2 regions of the Streptococcus cristatus AS 1.3089 genome follow, and region 2 is predicted to be linked to the other one. Evidence: predicted binding sites of a transcription regulator. Region 2 holds the regulator's gene; the other holds the start of a gene.
The links. The regulator HrcA, encoded in region 2, represses chaperone genes, less so after heat shock. The targets are predictions, from matches to a motif close to TTAGCACTCNNNNNNNNNGAGTGCTAA.
Positions count from the first base shown of each region.

Region 1: a site for HrcA is predicted at 7,013-7,039, ahead of groES (co-chaperone GroES). Genes of this name have one in related genera too.

Region 1 covers NC_021175.1:1,921,386-1,932,551, forward strand. The annotation lists gene I872_RS09490 (replication initiator protein) at 1-792, opposite strand, end outside; gene I872_RS11170 (hypothetical protein) at 839-1,021, opposite strand; gene I872_RS09495 (helix-turn-helix domain-containing protein) at 1,228-1,740, shown strand; gene I872_RS09500 (HdeD family acid-resistance protein) at 1,958-2,473, shown strand; gene I872_RS09505 (low temperature requirement protein A) at 2,917-4,062, shown strand; gene I872_RS09510 (GNAT family N-acetyltransferase) at 4,111-4,566, opposite strand; partial or broken gene I872_RS12350 (SDR family NAD(P)-dependent oxidoreductase) at 4,637-4,789, shown strand; gene groL (chaperonin GroEL) at 5,062-6,684, opposite strand; gene groES (co-chaperone GroES) at 6,708-6,989, opposite strand; partial or broken gene I872_RS09525 (PTS subunit) at 7,134-7,316, opposite strand; gene I872_RS09530 (ABC transporter ATP-binding protein) at 7,378-9,156, opposite strand; gene I872_RS09535 (ABC transporter ATP-binding protein) at 9,158-10,864, opposite strand; gene I872_RS09540 (NAD(P)H-dependent glycerol-3-phosphate dehydrogenase) at 11,023-11,166, shown strand, end outside.
Region 2 covers NC_021175.1:254,804-265,969, reverse strand. The annotation lists gene rnjA (ribonuclease J1) at 1-1,050, shown strand, start outside; gene I872_RS01300 (DNA alkylation repair protein) at 1,063-1,824, opposite strand; gene I872_RS01295 (TetR/AcrR family transcriptional regulator) at 1,808-2,395, opposite strand; gene I872_RS01290 (GNAT family N-acetyltransferase) at 2,611-3,015, opposite strand; gene dnaJ (molecular chaperone DnaJ) at 3,065-4,195, opposite strand; gene dnaK (molecular chaperone DnaK) at 4,553-6,382, opposite strand; gene grpE (nucleotide exchange factor GrpE) at 6,643-7,167, opposite strand; gene hrcA (heat-inducible transcriptional repressor HrcA) at 7,206-8,240, opposite strand; gene I872_RS01265 (ClbS/DfsB family four-helix bundle protein) at 8,433-8,984, opposite strand; gene I872_RS01260 (GyrI-like domain-containing protein) at 8,997-9,611, opposite strand; gene I872_RS01255 (helix-turn-helix transcriptional regulator) at 9,672-10,571, opposite strand; gene I872_RS01245 (mechanosensitive ion channel family protein) at 10,748-11,166, opposite strand, start outside.

The DNA of each region.
Region 1 (11,166 bases), 480 kb from region 2:
TGATAACAGTTCAGGATTGTTTAGAAAGATAATTGTAAATGCTCTTTGCTCCACTCGAATATGATCTAGCTTATAAAACCCGAAATTATCAAGTCTACTCATAATATCTTGGACCATCTCCTCCCCAATCGCTTTGGTTCTGAGTTGGAACTCTAGTCTCCACCAAAACGGATTTACATCCAAATCTAGCTTCTCTTCTCGCTTGTGAGCAATGATTTCTTTATTCTTATCATATAACCTAACTTGTACATTACTACCGCTAGAACCCCAATATTTCGTCTCTAATTCGCCCCCTCGACCATAGAAGACCTTATGTGTAACACCACCTTTAATATGTTGCAAATTAACGATTTCAGGCCTGTTGAAAATGTCAAATGCCAAATCAAAACGAGACAAACGTACCGTCAATGAATTCAATCGAGCAAAGTACATTAATTGCCTCCATACTTTCATTCCATCAAATTCTTTTAAAGTATTAGGATTGAAATCAATTCGAATCAATTGTTCACCTCCATAAATGGATAATTGAAAAAATATAATATTGATCGAATCATACTCATTAAAAACTTTAGCTAAAGTAAAGACATCATCTCGAACATTATCATATATTTCAAATGAATCAACTCTTGTACTTATTGCCTGTTTCAGATTCTTGAAAATCCGTCTTAGGGAACCAGTATCTGTATCCCAGATAACCGTTAGTCTATCAATACTGACATCTAACCTCTGTACTAATTCTCCTACATCACATCGTTCTTGAATGCTTCTTAAATCTTGTATAGAAACCAACAAAATTGTCCCCCCCTTCTTTTAGATTTTTTAGGCCTCAGAAACACCGTCAAATCAACGTTTGCTCGTTCCGTCGTTCTTTGGACGTTGTCCTAAGTGTCCCTTTTTGCTGGCTGTTAGAATAGCCAGCTTTTGCTTGGCTAGAAATTGTCTGGACGGCAGTCCGCAGGACTTCGCCTGACTTCCCGTCAGGCTCGTCCCTTGTCCTTGTCCACACAATTTCTAGCTCCAAGGCTTCGAATAGTCATAAGTCATAGTCTCGTCTTCAACTTCCTCCTCACTCACTATTCCTAAACATATGAGCTATTTTGTATCATTTATAACTTATTTATAAGTTATAAATATATTTTATAAAAATATTTGGGGTAGTCAACTAAAAACTTGATTTGTAAGTTTACAGGTGATAAAATAAGTTAAAAATAAAAACAGGAGTTTCCCATGACCTTTATTATTCAAAATTTTGGACCCAATTTGGCACGACTACGCATAGAAAAAGGAGTAAGTCAAACTCAACTAGCTGAAGACTTAGGAATTGGTAAACAGTCCATCTCTGATTATGAAAAACAAAAAAGCTATCCTACCTTTGCAAATTTAGATAAGATAGCAGAATATTTTAATGCAACTCCAACCCAACTATTTGGAACTAGTAAAGAGATTGAGTTAGAAAAGAGTGTTCTTGAATCTAATGAATACTCTGATAAAGTAAGTGAGATTTTAAAAGCTGTCAAATACATCGAAGATTTTCTAGAAACTGATGGACAGTACTTAGAGGATTTACTTTACTTAACAAGAGGCAACCAACTATACACAGAAGATGGAGATGAGTTGTATATTGATCCAACTTCTCAGAAAAGAACACTTCATAACCAATATGAACCTGGTTTTATTGAAGCAAGGGATAAATCTCCACTAGAACTCTTAATTGAAAATAAGGAATTGTTTGATAAATAGAAAAAGCGAGGATAACCTCGCTTCAGATTGAAGTTAAAATCTTTAGAAGACACTTTTATAAGGACTTTGTCTTCAATCTGTGAAAAGGAGTGAAAACTCCTTTTCTTTTTGTAAGTCAGACTGAAACTTCCAAATTGTTTATTTATTTTATTGACATTTTCTATAAAAATAAGTACAATAGTTTTATTAGAAACTATACTATATAGGGGGTATTGAAATGAAATTTTCTAATCGTTTACTGCTATTCCTTGCAGGAGTTGTTTTTGTCCTTTTAGGACTTTTCCTATTTACAAACCCAGTAGCTAATCTTGTTGCTTACAGCTGGTGGATTTCATTTGGTTTACTGGTTTCTTCTATAGCAGCTATTTTAGGCTATTTCTCTGCACCAAAAGAGCTTCGCTCACCTGTTTATCTTTTCCAAGGATTTGTTAGTCTTCTCTTAGCTCTTTACCTCGTTGCTTATGGCTTTGTGACCCTGCCGGTCGTCATTCCGACCATTGTAGGAATTTGGTTAATTGTAGAAGCCATTATTGCTTTCTTTAAAGGCAATCGTCTAAGATTGATTTTCCCTATTATTGGTAGCAATATCATGTGGGTAGCCTTGCTTGAATTTTTACTAGGTCTAGTGATTCTGTTCAATCCAGTGGCTACAGGTGTCTTTGTCGTTTATGTCATTGCCTTTTCATTTTTAGTTACTGGCTTCACCTACATTATTGAGGCCTTTCGTAAATAGTCTAGTTGCTATTTCTATCGCATTCAAAAAAGCTGGGAAATCATATTCTCAGCTTTTTCGTCTCTTTAATTATCACTTTTTCGCATTCCATTAGAACTTTTAATTGAAAATAAGGAGCTATTAGATTAAATAAAAAAAGCGAGTTTTAGGCTCGCTTTTTCTATTGTATAATCTTATTCTTCAGTTCTTCCGGTTGCTTAGTTGCATTGAACTCAACTCGTTTTGTTGTTCCATCTTTCTCAGTATGATAATAACTTGAATGTTTCAACACCCATTCTTTATTACCAAGCATCAAACACTCCGCCTGTAAGTTGGTACATGAGGTAAATGTGTCCAAGGTTTTTACAATTCGCGCCACATGAAATTATTTAAGCATATCCTTTTTCTCTCATTACCATTTTCTGTTATAATGAATTGTATTTCTAAAGTAGAAAGGTATTAATATGACAACTCTTATTAAGCATAAACGTGTAGAATTTTCAGAACTATTTTATGACCTAGTTTTTGTTTTTGCAATTTCAAAAGCAACTACTTTAATTGAGCATCTTCATAACGGTATTTTGACTTGGAATTCTTTCCTTGATTTTTTCATGGCTGTTTTGGTTCTCACTGATTCATGGATGATTCAAACCATTTATACCAATCGCTATGGAAAGAACTCTTTATTTAACATGGTAATCATGTTTATCAAAATGGGACTTTTACTCTTTATAGCCAATATGATTGGACCTGATTGGCAACAATATTTTCATTATCTTTGTTGGGCTGTTGGTACATTAACCTTTACCTTATTTTTACAATATTTGGTTGAATTTTTTAGAAAATCAACCGATAATGTTGAACGGGAAAGTATCAAAGATTTTCTATGGATAACAGGTCTAGGAAGTTTAGGAGTCTATCTAGCAGCTCTTCTTCCTATTTACGTTGGAGTCTCTGTCTTATTTGCTAGTATTCTGCTAACATTTATTGTGCCAATTTTCTTGATTACTAAAGATAAGCATTACCAGGTAAATCTCCCCCATTTAATCGAGCGCATCTCCCTTCTTGTCATTATTACGTTTGGAGAGATGATTATGGAGCTAGCTAACTTCTTTACAATCGAGAATTTCTCGATTTATTCGGTTCTTTATTTCATTATTATGCTTTCTCTGTTCTTGTTTTATTTTGGTCAATTCGACCATGCTATTGATGAAGAATCTAATCAAAAGGGACTATTTCTAATTTACAGTCACTATCCTATTTTCATTGGACTTATTATGATGACCGTTTCGATGAGTTTTCTTCTGAATCCTGAAGCTAATCTTCTCTTTGCAACCAGCTTCTCTTATATCGGATTTGGCCTCTTTCAAGCTGCTGTCCTAGTAAATGGGCCCTATAACAAACACTATCTTCGCTATTCGAAAAGTTACTACTGTGTCCAAGCGACACTCTATCTGGCTGCCTTGATTCTCTCTTTAATCTTTGCTTCTAATCCTATAATAGTAGTGAGTATAACAACCATTTTAGCTCTAGCTATAGCCATTCATTTTATTTATTTTTATGTGACACAGAATAAAAAATATTCCAAATCTAACTGGGAGTTATTTTAATGAGTTTATAACATAAAAAAGCTTTGGGAACCAAAGCTTTTTTACTTTCTATCTAAACTTTTTCATGATGTATTTTCGTACAGGTTCTTCAACCATTTGAACGATTTCAAATCCTTCTTTTTGGTAAAGATTCTGAGCTCTTTGATTTGCCTCGTAGACATTTAGAGAAACACTATCTATGTCTCCATTTTCCAAGGCCAAACTAACAAATTTCCTTAAAGCCTGGCTACCTAAGCCTTGCCCCTGTTTCTGGGGGTTGATAAAAAATCTCCCGATATGAAGATTTCTGTCTTCCAGCCTGATTTTCTGGATAAGCCCCACAAACTCTTGTCCATCAAAGATTGAAAAGATTCCTTCCAAATCTTGCAAGACTTGAATTGTCAAGGGAAAAGGAATCATTGTTCCCATCCATTGTTCTTGAAAGGATTTGCCAAGGGAGTTGGACCATTGGCATACGAATTGAGCGTTTTCTATACTCACATTTTCTTCAAAACGAATTGTCATCTTGACCTCACCATCTTATCTGTGTTTCTCCATTATACTACTTCTCCTATTTTTTACGAATAGATAAGTGTATTATCTCACATTGTCAGAAGAAATCAGGGGTTTGACTGGCTACTATTTTAATGAGAAGAAAGTGAAGTCAGTATCTGAAAAAGCTAAAACTTTAATCACTTATTGTAATGATAGAATTGAGTTGTTCCAAAACAAGTCTGAAATAGTTTAGCTTTCTTACTCCTTGCTAAACAGCGTTAATTTTCAAAACTAAAGTATTCTCTACTGCTATAAGATTATTTGCCCCATTTTGAAATAATCACATTTACAATCACTCCAAACAGCTTTCGAAAATCATTTACATTTCAAACTTTTCATTATTTTACAAGTTTTCATTTCATTATCAACACAATAAAAAGACTTCAAACCATTGTTTTTGATCAATAGTTTGAAGTCTTTTTTACTTTATTGATTTCAAAAAAGTTGTACTTTCTTCTATGTGTCTTACATCATTCCGCCCATCATGCTTGGATCCATAGCTGGTGCTGCTGGAGCAGGTTCTGGTTTATTGGCCACAACAGCTTCTGTTGTCAAAATCAAGCTGGCTACAGAAGCGGCATTTTGCAAGGCTGAGCGCGTCACCTTGACTGGGTCAATGATTCCAGCCTCAATCATGTTGACCCATTCGCCAGTCGCGGCATTAAAGCCTGTACCTGCTTCAGAATTTTTCAGACGGTCAATGACGATTGAGCCTTCGAATCCTGCATTCAGAGCGATTTGACGGACAGGCTCTTCCAAGGCACGGAGAACGATGTTACGGCCTGTCGCTTCATCTCCTGTCAATTCAAGAGCAGCTACTGCACCCAGTACGCTGACAAAGGCTGTACCCCCACCGGAGACGATTCCTTCTTCCACTGCGGCACGAGTTGCGTTAAGGGCATCTTCAATGCGGAGTTTCATTTCTTTAAGTTCGGTTTCGGTTGCAGCTCCGACCTTAATCACCGCCACACCACCGGACAATTTAGCCAGACGTTCTTGCAGTTTTTCCTTGTCAAACTCAGAAGTTGTACTTTCGATTTGTGACTTGATAACGGCCACACGATTGGCAATGGCTTCAGGATTGCCAGATCCTTCGACAATCACAGTGCTGTCCTTGTCAACAGTGACTTTAGAAGCTTGTCCAAGCGCTTCAATGGTCGCATCTTTGAGCTCCAGACCAAGGTCTTCTGTAATCACTGTACCGCCTGTCAAGATGGCAATGTCTTCCAGCATAGCCTTGCGACGGTCACCGAAACCTGGTGCTTTAACAGCCACTACATTGAAGGTACCACGAATCTTGTTAAGAACCAATGTTGGCAAAGCTTCACCATCCACATCATCTGCAATAATCAAGAGCGGACGGTTGGTTTTCAAAATACTTTCCAACAATGGCAGAATCTCTTGAATATTAGAAATTTTCTTGTCTGTAATCAAGATATAAGGGTTATCCAGATCAGCCACCATTTTTTCACTATCCGTCACCATGTATTGAGACAGGTAGCCACGGTCAAACTGCATTCCTTCTACGACATCCAGCTCTGTTTCCATACCTTTGGACTCTTCGATGGTGATAACGCCATCATTGCCAACTTTTTCCATAGCTTCAGAGATGTACTCGCCGACTTTCTCGCTGCGAGAAGATACGGCAGCAACCTGAGCAATCGCTTCTTTGTTAGAAACCGGAATCGCAGTTTCTTTCAGAGCGCTGACAGCAGTCGCAACTGCTGCTTCAATCCCGCGGCGGATACCGATTGGATTAGCACCAGCAGTGACGTTTTTGATTCCTTCTCGAACAATAGCTTGGGTCAAAACAGTAGCAGTCGTTGTTCCGTCCCCAGCAATATCATTGGTTTTTGAAGCAACTTCTGATACCAACTTAGCACCCATATTTTCGAAATGATCTTCCAATTCAATTTCCTTGGCAATGGTCACACCGTCATTGGTGATGAGGGGTGAACCAAAAGATTTTTCCAAAACAACATTGCGGCCTTTAGGACCCAAGGTCACCTTGACAGTATCTGCTAGAATATCCACACCACGAACCATTGCACTGCGTGCATCTGATGAAAATTTAATATCTTTTGCCATTTTTAAACCTCTTTCTTAGATTTTTACTCCACAATTGCAAGAATGCTTGCTTCTCCAACAACCAAGAATGTCTCATCCTGATCTTTGACTTCAATGCCAGCATGGCTTTCAACTAAAACCTTATCACCTGGCTTGACACTTGGTGCGACCAGTTCTCCGTTGAGCGTACGGATGCCTTGGCCGATTGCGATGACTGTCGCTTCTTTTGTCGCATCTTGCCCTGCACCAGCAATAACAAAGCCACCAACTTTCTGTTCTTTTTCTTCTACTTTTAAGACCACACGGTCACCTAATGGTTTTAACATGGTTTTCCTCCAAAGATTGAATTTTAGCACTCTATTATAGCGAGTGCTAATCTATAGTTAATATTGTATCACTTGGTCAGAAATAGTCAAGAAAAAAACTTTGCCAAATGACAAAGTTTTTGGGAGGAAAGTTAATTGGAATCCTTATTGAGCTAACTTCAGCTTCTCTTCAAAATCATCAATGACCTTTTGTAAATTCAGTCGACCCTTGTAGATGCCATAGCCAAAAACTAGCATGGCAAGGATGCCCAAAATAGCCAAGATAACACCGATGATGAACAGAAGCAGATTGGTTCGATGAAAGAGATAGATCAGGACAAAAGCGATTGGCTTCTTCCAGACAAAAAACAAAGGCATTGTCATAAAATACCTTCGTTTCTGTAAACATTTATTCAAATACAAATTGATTGTGGTAGAGTTCAGAATAGAAGCCGCCCAGTTGTAGCAGTTCCCGGTGGTTACCTCTTTCAATGACTTCGCCGTCTTTTAAGACAATGATTTGGTCAGCATTTAGTATAGTCTTTAAGCGGTGAGCGATGACAAAGCTGGTTCGGCCTGCCACAATAGCCTCCATCGCGCTCTGGATCTTGCTCTCGGTTACCGTATCAACGTTGGAGGTAGCCTCATCCAAGATTAGCACTTGAGGATCGGTCAAAAGGGTTCGAGCGATTGAAATCAATTGCTTTTGACCTGTTGAAAAGATGTTTTGATCATCATCTACGATTGTATCGTATTTATCAGGCAAGCTTTCAATATACTCGTGAATATGGGTTGCACGCGCAGCGATTTCAACCATCTCCTGACTGGCATCCGGCACTCCAAATCTAATATTGTCTCGAATGGTTCCGCTGAACAAAACAGAATCTTGCAAAACGATACCGACATGACTGCGCAAGCTATCTAAGTCATAGTCTCGGATATCGCGTCCGTCAAATTCGATACTGCCCTTATCCACATCGTAAAAACGATTGATCAAGTTCATGATGGTCGTCTTGCCCGATCCTGTCGGTCCTACAACGGCAATCATCTTGCCTTTTGGCGCTGAGATGGAAACATCTTTCAAAATCGACTTACCTTCGACATAAGAGAAATCCACATGTTTTATCTCGACGCCTTCTCTCAGCTCGGTAAAGGCTGGTGCATTCTGCGGACGCACTTCCTCAGGCGCATCAAACATTTCCTGAATCCGATCCGCACCAGTGAAAGCCAGCTGCAGACTTCCCCAGCTTGCCGCAACCTGAATGATAGGCTGATAGTATTGTTGAGAAAACTGTGTAAAGGTTGAAATCAGACCAATGGCTACTGAGGTCTTCACATTAGGATCATTGAGCATAATGGCTGAACCTACAAAAATCACGATAGCCGTATTGATCAGGCTCATTCCGTTCATGACAGGAAAGAGCAAGCCAGCAAAAGCGCGTCCTTTGAAAGTAGCTGACCGAACCTTATCATTTTGCTGGACAAAGCCTTTGATGACTTCTTCTTGCATCCCCTGCACAATAACTGCCTTCTGGCCGGAAATCGTCTCATCCATGTAAGCATTGAGCTGACCGACTTCTTTTTGCTGCAAGTCTGTATACTTGCGAGCCAGCTTGACGATGGATACCAAGACAATGATGGCTACTGGCGTACTGGCAATCGTCACCCAAGCCAAGGTCGCATGCCGCATAAACATAATGATAATCAGGCCGATATAGAGAGCGATATTGCTCATCACTTGGACTAGACTCTCGTTGAAAGCTTGCAAGATATTATCTAAATCGCTGGTAAAACGCGACAAGATATCCCCGTCTTGATGGCGGTCAAAGAAGGAAACGGTCAAGCGAGCCAATTTTCCAAAGAGCCCCTTACGCATTTCATTAGTTGAGTAGGAGATAATCCGACTCATCAGCAGCATGTAGATCAAGCTAGATAGCGAAAGGAAGATGAAAGCCAGCGCCAAATTCCACATAATTCCTTGAAAAGCGGCAAAGGCAGAAACGTCGCCTGAAGCCAGCTTGCCATTCGCAAAAGCACTGCCCAACTCCACCAACTCACTAATGGCTAGACCGGTAAAAATCGGAAAGAGAACCTGTAAAACCGTCGAGATGATAATCATAATCATAACGATCAAAAAGGCCAGTTTATACTGTTTAAAATATTGCCAGAAAAATTTCGCTGTCTTCATCTTAGTCCTCCTTTCCTTTTTGAGTCTCATAAATTTCTCGGTAGACATCATTTGTAGCGACCAAGTCTGCGTGTCTACCTTGGCCAATCAAGCGTCCTTGATCTAGCACCAAAATCTTGTCCGCATGAACCACGGAGCTAATCTTCTGAGCAATAATGATGGTCGTTGTTCCCTTCAAATCCTTGTTCAGCGCCTCTTGAACCAGTTTTTCGGACTTGGCATCCAGAGCGGAAGTCGAGTCATCTAGGATAAGAATATTGGGATTGCTGACGACACCACGCGCGATGGACATTCTTTGCTTTTGTCCGCCGGAGAAATTATTTCCCCGTTCTTCGACTTGGCTGTTGTAGGTATCTTCCATGCGATTGATAAACTCACTCGCCTGAGCAATGCGCGCCGCCTGTTCTAACTCTGGCAGGCTAGCATTTTGCTTTCCTTGACGCAGATTGTCCGCAATCGTCCCCTTAAATAAAATAGCTTTTTGCAGAACGATAGAGACATTTTTTCTCAGAGAAGCTTCACTAATATCTCGCAAGTCCTTGCCACCAATTTTGATGGAGCCTTCCTGAGGATCAAAAAGACGCGGAATAAGCTGGGCCAGAGTTGATTTTCCTGCTCCCGTTGCTCCGACAATACCAATCATCTCTCCCGGTTTGACTTCAAAGCTAATATCCTTGAGCATGGGCTCTGTATCTGTCGGATAGGTAAAGGTCACATGGTCAAAGACCAGACTACCTTCCAGATCTTCGTCAACTTCATTCTTGAAGGTCATCGCTGGCTCTGTATCCAAGACCTCCTTGATCCGCCGAATCGACACCATGGCACGCGTAACGGTATTGCCCAAAAAGCCAACCATGATAATAGTAAACATGATTTGATTCAAATAAGAAATGAAAGAGACAATGGAGCTAACCAAGCCTGGATCCATCTGTATCATGCTAGACAAGAGCCACATGGTCAGATAGACAGCCCCGTAGCCAACGATCATCATCATCGGTTGAACGATCGAAAAGGCATAACCAATAAAGAGATTTTGCTCCAAAAGTTCATCTGAAACTTGCGTAAACTTCTGATACTGCTCTCTCTCCTGCACGAAAGATTTGACGACACGGACACCACGCAGGTTTTCTTTGGCAATCGAATTGATCTTTTCTAAGAGAACTTGGAATTTGGCAAAGCGTGGACCCATCAAGCCCATCATCACTCCTGTCAAAAAGAAGACCAAAAAGACCATCAGGACAATGACCCACCACAAGGAAGGAATGGTCACCACCGCCAGAATAAAGGAGCCTAAAAATAAAATAGGCAGGCGGAATAAAATCTGAAACATCATCATGACCAAATTTTGCACTTGATTGATGTCGTTGGTCATTCGGACGACTAGATTCCCCGCATTGAACTGTTCAATATTGGCATAAGAGAAGGCCTGGATTTTCCGAAAGGTTTTTTCCCGTAAATCCGACGACACACCTTGGGAAATATAGGCTGCCAGAGTCACATTTGCCCCACCAGCGAGCAAGCCAACCAGACCAAAGCCCAGCAACCAAGCCCCCAAACGATAGATTTCTTGCCGATTTCCTGCCAAAAGAGCATTCAAGACATCTTTGAGATACAAGGGCTGCAACAGCGAGCTAGCCAGCATCAGCGATGTCATCAGAAGAGATAAAAAGATAAATAATTTATAGGCTGATAAAGCTTTTCTGAACATAATTCCTCCTCGTAGATTTTTAACTTTGTTTAGCTTCCTTACTATATCACACATAAAAACAATGTCAAGTAAGAAATTTCAGTTATTATATGGTACAATATAATAAATAACTCTAAAAGCAAGTGAGGCCTTTTGTGGGTCTCGTACAAGGAGAAAAGATGGATAAACAACGAATTGCTGTGATTGGCCCCGGTTCTTGGGGAACGGCTCTATCGCAAGTCCTCAATGATAATGGCCATGAAGTCCGGATTTGGGGCAATATTGCAGAGCAGATTGACGAGATCAATAACCAGCATACAAAC
Region 2 (11,166 bases):
GTCGGGCAATCTATCATGAAGATTATCGAAGGCATTCATGGACGGATTATTTTCGCTTCCTTTGCCTCTAACATCTTCCGCCTCCAGCAGGCTGCTGAGGCTGCTGTCAAGACCGGTCGCAAGATTGCGGTCTTTGGCCGTTCCATGGAAAAGGCTATTGTCAACGGGATTGAGCTGGGCTATATCAAGGTTCCTAAAGATACCTTCATCGAGCCAAATGAACTCAAGGACTATCCAGCTGGCGAAGTGCTGATTATGTGTACCGGAAGCCAGGGTGAGCCTATGGCAGCACTGTCTCGGATTGCCAATGGCACCCACCGTCAAGTTCAGCTGCAGCCTGGAGATACAGTCATCTTCTCATCCAGTCCTATCCCTGGTAATACGACCAGTGTTAACAAATTGATTAACATCATTTCCGAAGCCGGTGTAGAGGTTATCCACGGTAAGATTAACAACATCCACACCTCTGGACACGGTGGCCAGCAGGAGCAGAAACTCATGCTCCGCTTGATTAAGCCTAAATATTTCATGCCAGTCCATGGGGAATACCGCATGCAGAAAATCCATGCAGGCCTGGCCGTTGATACTGGAGTGCCAAAAGATAATATCTTCATTATGAGCAATGGTGATGTGCTGGCTCTGACAGCTAACTCAGCCCGTATTGCTGGTAGTTTCAACGCTCAGGATATCTATGTCGATGGGAGCCGCATTGGTGAGATCGGAGCTGCTGTCCTGCGCGACCGTAAAGAACTATCTGAGGACGGTGTTGTCCTGGCTGTTGCAACCGTTGACTTTGAGTCCCAGATGATTTTGGCCGGTCCAGATATTCTCAGCCGCGGCTTTATCTACATGCGCGAATCAGGTGACCTCATTCGCCAAAGCCAACGCATCCTCTTCAATGCAATTCGCATTGCACTCAAGAATAAAGATGCCAGCGTCCAATCTGTCAGCGGCGCTATCGTCAACGCCTTGCGTCCTTTCCTCTACGAAAGTACCGAGCGCGAACCTATTATTATTCCGATGGTGCTTACACCAGACGAAGATAACTAAAAACAAGCTTTGCTAGACTAGCAAAGCTTGTTTTTCTGCTTTATTTTTTGTTCGCGAAGCATGCTTGATAATCCAAGCGCAACTCGGACTCAATTCTTCCGCTTGCCAAGTCTGAATGATACGCTCAAATTTCTCAGGATCTTCTTTATATAAATCATTCAGATTATTCGCGACGCTTTTTTGGATTGATTTATCCGCATCATCCTTTAGATTTCTTAAAATAGCGGTAAATTCATCAAAATAATCTAAGACCACAGTCTGCTTCTTAGCCCAAGGCAGTCGGATCCGCATACACTCGCTGGCTAACCTGCGGACACGCATATTCTCATCTCGGCTCCACTCTAACAGTAAATCCATCGTAGCTTTGGGATAATTAGCCAGCAAAGGCCGCATGGAAAATTCTCCAGTAAATCGCTTGGTTAATTCCTTACTGAAGGCTGCACTCAGCTCGAATTCCTGACCTCCGTAAAGTTCTAGGTATTTGCCAATCGGCCACAACCAGTATCCTTCTGAGAACATCCCCAAGCCGCCCTCTAACTCCGGACCAAGTATCTGCTCAAAAACCTTCAGAGAATCCGCATAAGAAAGCGGCAAACATTCTTTGATACTCTTTGCCAGCAGCTCTTGACGCTGAGTAAATTCCAAGGCTTCTAAGTCGCTTTCAACTAGAGACATAAAATGCTGAGCATCAAATTTATCTGTTACTTCTTGCAGACGACGACTCAGATCCTCGGCATAAACCAAATCATAATAATCCTTAACCTTTTTCGCCATGATTTTTAAATCCTTTCAAAAGACTGCTCACTGCTCCTCTAATGTCTGCTTCTTCCTCTTTCTCTGCCAGATAGAGGGACAATTCATTCAAGGCACCTGAAATCATATGAGCCGCCATACCCAGATCAATAGAGATAAGTCTTCCTTCTTTATATAAAATGTCTAATTGCTCTCTCAAATGAAAGAAAGAATTAGCCTCGTCCTGACGACACCACTCTTTCCACTCAACGACATTGGGACCATCAAGCAGGAGAATACGTTTATTTTCGGTCAAGGTCGCAAAACGAACAAAAGCAACACAGCCTTCCACCAACTGCTCCCAAGAATCGTGTGCTTCCAGAGCGTTTTTTTCTACATAAGATCCCAGTTCGGACTGAATTTGTGCCAGTACGGCGGTAAATAAAGTTTTCTTATTCCCGAAATGATGATAAAGTGCGCCTCTTGTCATTCCCAGCTCATCTACAATTTCTTCCAAGGAAGTTTCTGCATAACCCTTTAAAGAAAAATGTTTCCGGGCGATGGCTAATATTTTGCTACTTGTCTCTAGTGAAGCCTGCTGTTTTTTATTCATTCTCACTCTCCATTTTAAACTGCTCTAACACTCTAAAGCAAGTCTTTCTGAAAATCAGAAATAGCCCCTTGTACTGAGCCAGCACATCTTTGTTTATTAAAATAATGTCTTAATTCCCAAAAAAACTTTTCAGTCTTAATTATAACATACACGCTGTATGTATGTAAAATGATTTAAGAAATAGAAGCCAACTTGACTTCTATTCTAAAAACAATTCAGCCCAGTCGCTTGATAAAATGATATTTGGTCGCACCTTTTTGAGGCACGTCTTCCAGACTGGCATAGATTTTATAGCCTTGCTTGATGTAAAAATCCTTGGCTTGGTAAGATTTGGTGGACAAGGTGATGCTGCTGACTCCCGCTTTCTCAGCCCTTTCTTCTAATTCTGCCAGCAGACTAGCTCCCAAGCCCTTTTTCTGGTGTCCCTTATCTACCACTAAGGCCTTGATATGGATGTTTTCCAACACCTGCTGGGCATGGAGCACGGCGATCAAGTTTCCTTCCTCTTCCCGTATCAGATAATAATCCTTGGGCTCAAGTTCTTCAAGCATATCTGGACCAAAAGAAGCCTCATATTGCTCCTTGAAAACTTGCTCGATAAAGTCTTGAAATTCTGTCATTTTTTTCTCCTAACGAAAAAGCAGAATACTAACTCTGCCTCTTCCTTCTTTATTCCCCTTCAAAGACATCTTTCATCTTATCAAAGAAGCCTTTCTTTTTAGGGCTCACTGTGATGTCTCCAGCCGCCGCAAAATCCTTAAGAGCTGCCTTTTGACGATCATTGAGTCCTGTCGGCGTTACGACATTGACAGTGACATATTGGTCACCGACACTTCCATCGCGTAGATTTGGTGCTCCTTTACCACGCAGGCGGAAACGTTTGCCAGTCTGAGTTCCTTCTGGGATTGTCAATTCAACATTTCCATGGACAGTCGGAATTTCCACACTGTCACCCAGAGCTGCTTGCACAAAGTTGAGGTTGAGCTTGTAGTAAATGGTAGAACCGTCTCGCTCAAATTTATCGCTTGGCTCAACGTTCACCACTACATACAAGTCACCGTAAGGACCGCCATTAAAGCCTGCCTCACCTTGACCCGCCAAGCGAACTCGTTGACCTGTTTCCACACCAGCAGGGATTTTTACATGAACGCTATGCGCTTGCTTTTCATGTCCTGTTCCATGGCAGGTTTCGCATGGACTTTTGATTTCTTGTCCGCGACCGTGACAGACATCACAAGTCACTTGTCGACGCATCATGCCCAGCGGTGTCTGCGTATCAACATTGATAACACCAGAACCATGACAGCGGCCACAAGTTACTGGGCTAGTTCCTGGCTTGGCACCTGAACCGTGACAAGTATGGCAACTCGCCTCACGATTGTATTTCACTTCTTTTTCTGCCCCGAAAATAGCCTCTTCAAAGCGGAGATTTACCCGATACTGGAGATCATCCCCTTGGCGTGGAGCGTTTGGATTACGAGTTGCGCCACCACCAAAGAAGCTAGAAAAGATGTCTTCGAAGCCGCCAAAACCAGAGCCATCAAAGCCACCGAAGCCGCCTGCACCACCAAAGCCACCATTGGCACCCGCTGCGCCATATTGGTCATAGGCAGCCCGCTTTTGCTCATCGCTCAGCGTTTCATAAGCCTCTTGGACTTCTTTGTATTTATCTTCCGCCCCAGGCTCCTTATTGATATCTGGGTGATATTTTTTAGATAATTTCCGATAGGCTCTCTTGATCTCATCCTGAGAAGCATTCTTAGAGACACCTAAACGATCATAAAATTCTGTATTGTTCATTTAAGATACCAAGACCGTAAAATTCGACTGAAAAATAGGAAATCAGGCGACGGAGTGATGCTCCCAGACTGATTTCTCTTTTTTCCTAGAATTTAGGTCGGGTTCAGTTCCTTTCTAACTTAGTTTAAAGAAAAACCAAAAATTTACGTTCCAACTCTTTTCTTACCGAAAAACAGAGGCTGGGTTGCAACCTCTGGATTTCTTCTTATACTTACTAGTTCGAGTTTTAAAAATCAAACTAGCAATGCTTAACTGAGTTTCGGCTAAAAACTTCGGAAAAAAGATAAGCCATCTTTTGTGCATCGCACAAGGCGATGGCTTCCTATTTTTCTTTCGTTTTCTTAACGCCTCAACATCTTACTTTTCAGTAAACTCTCCGTCTACGACGTCATCGCCTGCGTTTCCTGTTGCTTGTGCGCCTTCTGCTCCTGCTTGTGCTTGAGCTTGTTGGGCTGCTGCGGCTTGTTCGTAGAGTTTCACTGCCAAAGCTTGCGCTTTTTCGTTGAGAGCTTCGAGTTTTGCTTTCATGTCGTCCAAGTTATTGTCTTCTTGGGCTTTCTTAAGGTCATCAAGGGCAGCTTGAGCAGCATCACGTTCTGCGTCAAAGCCTTTACCTTCAGTTTCCTTGATAGTCTTTTCAGTCGCAAAGATTGCTTGGTCTACTTCGTTACGTAGGTCTACTTCTTCTTTACGTTTCTTATCTGCTTCAGCGTTCGCTTCGGCATCTTTCATCATGCGGTCGATTTCTTCATCAGTCAAACCTGAGTTAGATTGGATGACGATTGTTTGCTCTTTTTGAGTTCCAAGATCTTTAGCTTTAACAGATACGATACCGTTCTTGTCAATATCAAATGTTACTTCAATTTGAGGAATTCCACGAGGTGCAGCTGGAATGTCAGTCAATTGGAAACGTCCAAGAGTCTTGTTGTCTGCTGCCATTGGGCGTTCACCTTGAAGAACGTGGATATCAACGGCTGGTTGGTTGTCTGCTGCTGTTGAGAAGACTTGTGATTTAGATGTTGGAATTGTTGTGTTGCGCTCGATGAGTTTTGTAAATACTCCACCCATTGTTTCAATACCAAGTGACAATGGTGTTACGTCAAGAAGGACAACGTCTTTGACATCACCAGTGATGACACCACCTTGGATAGCTGCACCCATAGCAACCACTTCGTCAGGGTTTACTGATTTGTTTGGTTCTTTACCAGTTTCAGCCTTAACAGCTTCTACAACGGCTGGGATACGAGTTGAACCACCAACAAGGATCACTTCATCGATTTCTGACAAGCTCAAGCCTGCATCAGAAAGAGCTTGACGAACTGGAGTTTTTGTACGTTCTACAAGATCACGAGTCAAATCATCAAATTTCGCACGAGTCAGAGTCATTTCCAAGTGAAGAGGTCCAGCCTCACCCGCAGTGATGAATGGTAAGCTAATTTGAGTTGAAGTTACACCTGAAAGGTCTTTCTTAGCTTTTTCAGCCGCATCCTTCAAACGTTGCATTGCCATCTTGTCAGTAGACAAGTCAATACCGTTTTCTTTCTTGAATTCTGCTACCAAGTGGTCGATAATCTTTTGGTCAAAGTCGTCACCACCGAGTTTGTTGTCCCCTGCAGTCGCCAATACATCGAAGACACCGTCACCGAGTTCAAGGATAGATACGTCAAATGTACCACCACCAAGGTCGAATACCAAGATTTTTTCTTCTTTGTCAGTCTTATCCAAACCGTAAGCAAGGGCTGCTGCAGTTGGTTCATTGACAATACGTTCTACTTCAAGACCAGCGATTTTACCAGCGTCTTTTGTTGCTTGACGTTGGGCATCGTTAAAGTAAGCTGGAACTGTGATAACAGCCTTAGTTACTTTTTCACCAAGGTATTCTTCAGCGTAACCTTTCAAGTATTGAAGAATCATAGCTGAGATTTCTTGTGGAGTGTACTCTTTACCGTTAGCAGAAACCTTTTCAGAAGTACCCATCTTAGACTTGATAGAGATAACTGTATCTGGGTTTGTGACTGCTTGACGTTTTGCAGCGTCACCAACAATGATTTCACCATTTTTGAATGACACTACAGATGGAGTTGTACGGTTTCCTTCTGGATTTGCGATGATTTTGCTTTCAGTTCCTTCAAGAACTGCAACTGCTGAGTTTGTTGTACCTAAGTCAATACCGATAATTTTAGACATGTGTTTTTCTCCTTATTATTTTAATTCTAATTTTGATTTTTCTTGATATTCCCCTTAAGTGGTGGGGACGTGAGCAACTCCCTACGGGATTTCATCACTTATTTTTGAGCCTATTGTCTCAAAAATCCCCTGCTTCAGTAGCATAAGCTACTGAAACTTTCACCACGGCGGGAAATATCTTCCTTGCAAGCCTCCGGCTTGCCTCTTATCTTTCTTCATAGTTTATTGTCGTTTCGGACAAGTTTTTTAAGTTCTCTAGCCTAGTTATAAACCACCACCATTGCTGGTCTTAGGATGCGATCATGGAGTTTATAGCCTTTTTGGAAGACTTGTGCGATGGTATCAGCTGGGTGCTCGTCATCTGCTGGAACGGTTTGGATGGCCATGTGATAGTTATGGTCAAATGCTCCGTCCGCCGCGATTTCTTCAATTCCTTCTTCTTTAAGGGCATGAATCAAGCTTTCTTGTACCATTTCCAGACCTTTTTTAACATCATCTGTCAAGCCTTCAACGGCAAGCGCACGCTCAAGGTTGTCCAAGGAAGGTAAAATAGCTTTCCCTAAATCTTGGCTTCGATAACGTTGCAAGAGTTGGCGTTCTTCGTTGGCACGACGTTGGATGTTTTGCATTTCCGCATGAGCGCGAAGGTATTTATTTTCAAAATCTTCTGCCCGCTCATTGGCTAATTCTAATTCTGATTTTTCAGGAGCAGTTTCAACAGCCTCTTCAGCAGTTTCTACTACTTCCTCTTCTTTTACTTCTTCGTTTTTTATTTCCTCAGACATTTTTCGCCTCCTTTTTAGGAATTTATGTAATTTCATGTTCAACTCACCTCATAATGATTACTACTCAAATATCGGTAGAAATCGATGAGTTTCATAGTTAGGACCCGATTGACAACATTGAGTTGACTAACCACCTTTTGGTAATCCAGATTAACTGGACCAACCACTGCCAACATCCCAAAGCCCCGATAGGGAATCAGGAATTTGCTGGAAATCAAGGTTAGATTAGCCAGACAGTCCTCTTGGCTAGCTGCGACTCGGACATTTTGCATTTGATCCTCAGCTAAGCTGTCACGGATTTCAAAGGCTACCTTCTGTCGATCATCAAAGAACTGATAGGCCTCAAGATCCGCAAAACGTAACAACTGGACCTTACCAGCTACAGTTACTTTTTCCGAAAACATCTGAGCAAAAATATGCTCAAAGAGATCGAGAACATTGTCTGTCGTCGTAAAGTAACGCTGGATAATCTGCGGGATCTCCGTCCGAATCTTATAGTGAATATCTAATACCGTCTGTCCCAGAAAGCGCTCCTGAATCATATCCCTCAAGCGCAGTAGGTCTTCCTGGAGAAAATTCCTAGGAATCATGAACTGACTGGTCAGGGTATTGGACTCATCCAAAGTAAAGACAGCTAAAGCTGCATGCTGACTGAGAACCACGATATCAAAAGCTGTCAGTCGCTGCCGACTAGGCTCGACATCAAGGGCTACAACCGTGCAATCACTCAACTCTGCCAAGACATCTGCCGCCCGCTGTAGGATATCCTCCAGCTTGAAAAACTCTTGATCGAAGGCCTTGACGACCTCGTAGAGCTCATTTTCCGCCAGCTGGTCAAAGGACAAGGAATTCCGGACGAAATACTGGAAACCAGCGACACTGGGCTTGCGACCACTCGATGTATGGGCCTTTTCCAGCAGTCCTTCCTTTTCCAAGGCCGCCATGTCATTACGGATGGTGGCACTCGAAGACTGGATAGACTCTTGTAAAGCTTTAGAACCGACAGGCTCCTGCGTCTTGGTAAAGATATCAATAATTAGATTTAAAATCTCATTTTGGCGTTCTGTTACCAAGGACTTCACCTCTCTTTAGAAAATTCCAGCCACTGGCGAGATTTTATTTTTTATATTTAGCACTCTAACACCTCGAGTGCTAAACCATGATTCTATTATACACTCTTGAAAATGAAAGTCAAGACAAAAACTCAAAAAATTAGCACTCTTTTTGCAAGAGTGCTAAAAATCAGTCTCAAGTCCTAGAAAACTTTATTGGACGGAATTCCCTTTACAATTCTTTTGGTGAGCTTTAAGCTTTTTCATAGCCCAATCATAGTGGCTGGATGTGGCGCTGACAAAATAGGAGCCCAAGGTCGTTCCACCCGTCCATTTATAAACTCCTTTAGAAAATAATTCTTCATTGGTCAAGGTTGCGGCTAGGTCTAGGACAGCTCTATATGAACTAGCCAGCAAAGAACTTGCCTCCTCAAGAGAGGTTTGCTGGTGCTTTTCCCAAAATGCGATATTCATCTCACCATAAGTTCTCCAATTGTAGGGAGCAGGCAGGAAGGACTTCTCTTCTCCCCTTTGATTGGCCTGCACCCAGTTGAGCAGCAGCTGGTGCCACTCATAAAGATGTATTAAGACATCCCTCAGATTCCGATCGCGCTTCCAGTGAGCTTCTTTCTTTTTCTCATCCTTTGAAAAATCAAAGGGCCTTGCCAACTCTTCTGCTGTCATGTTCGAAATGAGCAGATTGAGTTTTTCGAAATTTTCTGTAGCTGCAGCCAGTAAATCGTTTTTTGTTGCAGGTCTTGGCATGTTACATTCCTCCTATCTGACGGAATACCTTAAGATGGTTTTCAACTTTTCTTCAGCTGTCCTATTTTTGTTGCTCAAGTAAATCTCTCTGTGGACTTGGTCGCATCTCTCCAGTCCCAAGCTGCTTGCCAGCTCGTCCATTTTCTTAAAAGAGGCCGGCTCACTGTCATAACTTCCTATGTGTAAGACCTGAATGGCTCGCTCCTCTGGCAGGCTTTGCCAACGGATGTCATCGTAGAGGGGATTGGGCTTTTTCTTGCGAACATTCTCAAGCGCCGCCGCAAACATATCCTGAGTGATGACATTGGGCTGCTGAATCATGAGCTGATAGCGCAGCTGACTTTTATCGAAGCCTTCCCCAGCAGCTTTTTCCCAGATACCTTCTAAAGGATAAACTGTGAAATCCGTCACCTTGTCCTCCGCCTCATCTTTCATCATGGATTTAAAGAGCATTTTTATGGAATAGGCCAGTGAATAAAGGGCAGATACCCGCTCAGAGAAATCTGCTTCATTGGGGTCGCCCTCTCCTTCGATCACAATGAACTGTTGACTTGGCACCTCTACCAGCTCTGGCTTTTGCTTGGCTCCATAAAGGCCTTTCTCACTCTTTCTCCATTCATATTTCATCTTACTGCCTCCTTTTCTCTTCTTACCATTAGTATACAAGAAGATACCTGACACCCTATGTCAAGTTTTATATTTTTCTGCCAGCTGATGAATCATTTCTTTCATTTTCACTCGGATTTCGGGCGGATCTAAGACCTCCACAGCGTCTCCAAAGGACAGGATGTAACTATATAGACGCTGGTCATTGGGAATTTCAATTTCTGTATATAAATTTCCTTCGGCATCTGTCCGAATGTCTCCGCCTAATTCGTCATAAACCCTGAAGGCCGCTTTGCGATCAAACTTGACTACCAGCTTAATGGTATTTTCGTAGGTCAGCTCTTTTTCCAAGACGACATCTTCAAAGCTGTCCTCAAACCTTTTCTCCAGCTGCTCTAGATTTTTCATCCGAGATAGCTTAAAATACCTGAATTCCTGTCGCAAGAGGCAGAAAGCATAGAGATACCAATTCTGACTTTTAAAGAACAAACGTACAGGCTTGACACAGCGATTTGTCTCCTGTCCATCGCTAGCCAAGTAAGAAAAAGAAACAAGGTGCTTGCCTAGAATCGCAGTTTTTAATTGATGAAAGGTTTCTTCATATGCTTTATCATTTTGCCAGTGATTAAAATCGATTTCGATCCAGTTGGAATTTTTGACTTGAAATAGCGCCGAAAGCTTTGTAAGTAGGTCACTCTGGTAAAGCTGACTGGTGCTCTCCAGACCTTGCAGGGCCGCCATGATCTGCTCTTTCTCCTCCGCTGTCAGCAGGGACTTTCGCAAGACATAATCCTTTGCGATTTCTATGCCACCACCCTTTCCTTGTGTGGTATAAATCGGAATCCCAGCGCTACTTAGAGAGTCTACATCTCGATAAATGGTCCGAACCGAAACTTCGAATTTCTCGGCTAGGTCCGTTGCAGTCACTTTCCCTCTCTCCAAAATGTAGTACAATATCCGAAATAGTCTATTATTCTGCATGCTTGCTCCTTCCCCTCTTCCTATTATACAATACTTGCCATAGCATGTCATATTTAGGCAGATTAGACCTCGGATAAGCTAAAAGGAAAAAGGATAAATGCTGAGCATTCATCCTTTTAGTGATTAGAAATCTTATTTTCAATAGATGTTGTTTGTTTTTGTTTCCATGATCACTGCTAAACTTTGCCATTATTTCCTGTAACTGGAGCCAAGGTTGGCAGCGCCACTCCTTCTTTTAGCAGGGCTTCATGGTAGAGCCTGTAAAAAATATGATAGATACTGGTCTGCATGCCGCCCTCTACTGTCAAGCTGACCCGAAAATTAAACTGGCCGTTAGCGGCCATCTGCGGACCTAGAATATCAGGCTCCTTCATAATCTCTGGATGTTGTGGCACAGCTTCCTGATTGACAGCGGCGATAATCCGATAAATCTCATCCAAATCCGTCTCAGCATAGATAGGAATATCAATCAGAACTCGCATATCGCCACGAGAAAGATTGCTGACGACGGTGATATTTCGGTTGGGCACAAAGTGAAGAGTTCCGTCCGCATCACGTACCTGCGTAGTCCGAATCCCAACACTGACAACGGTTC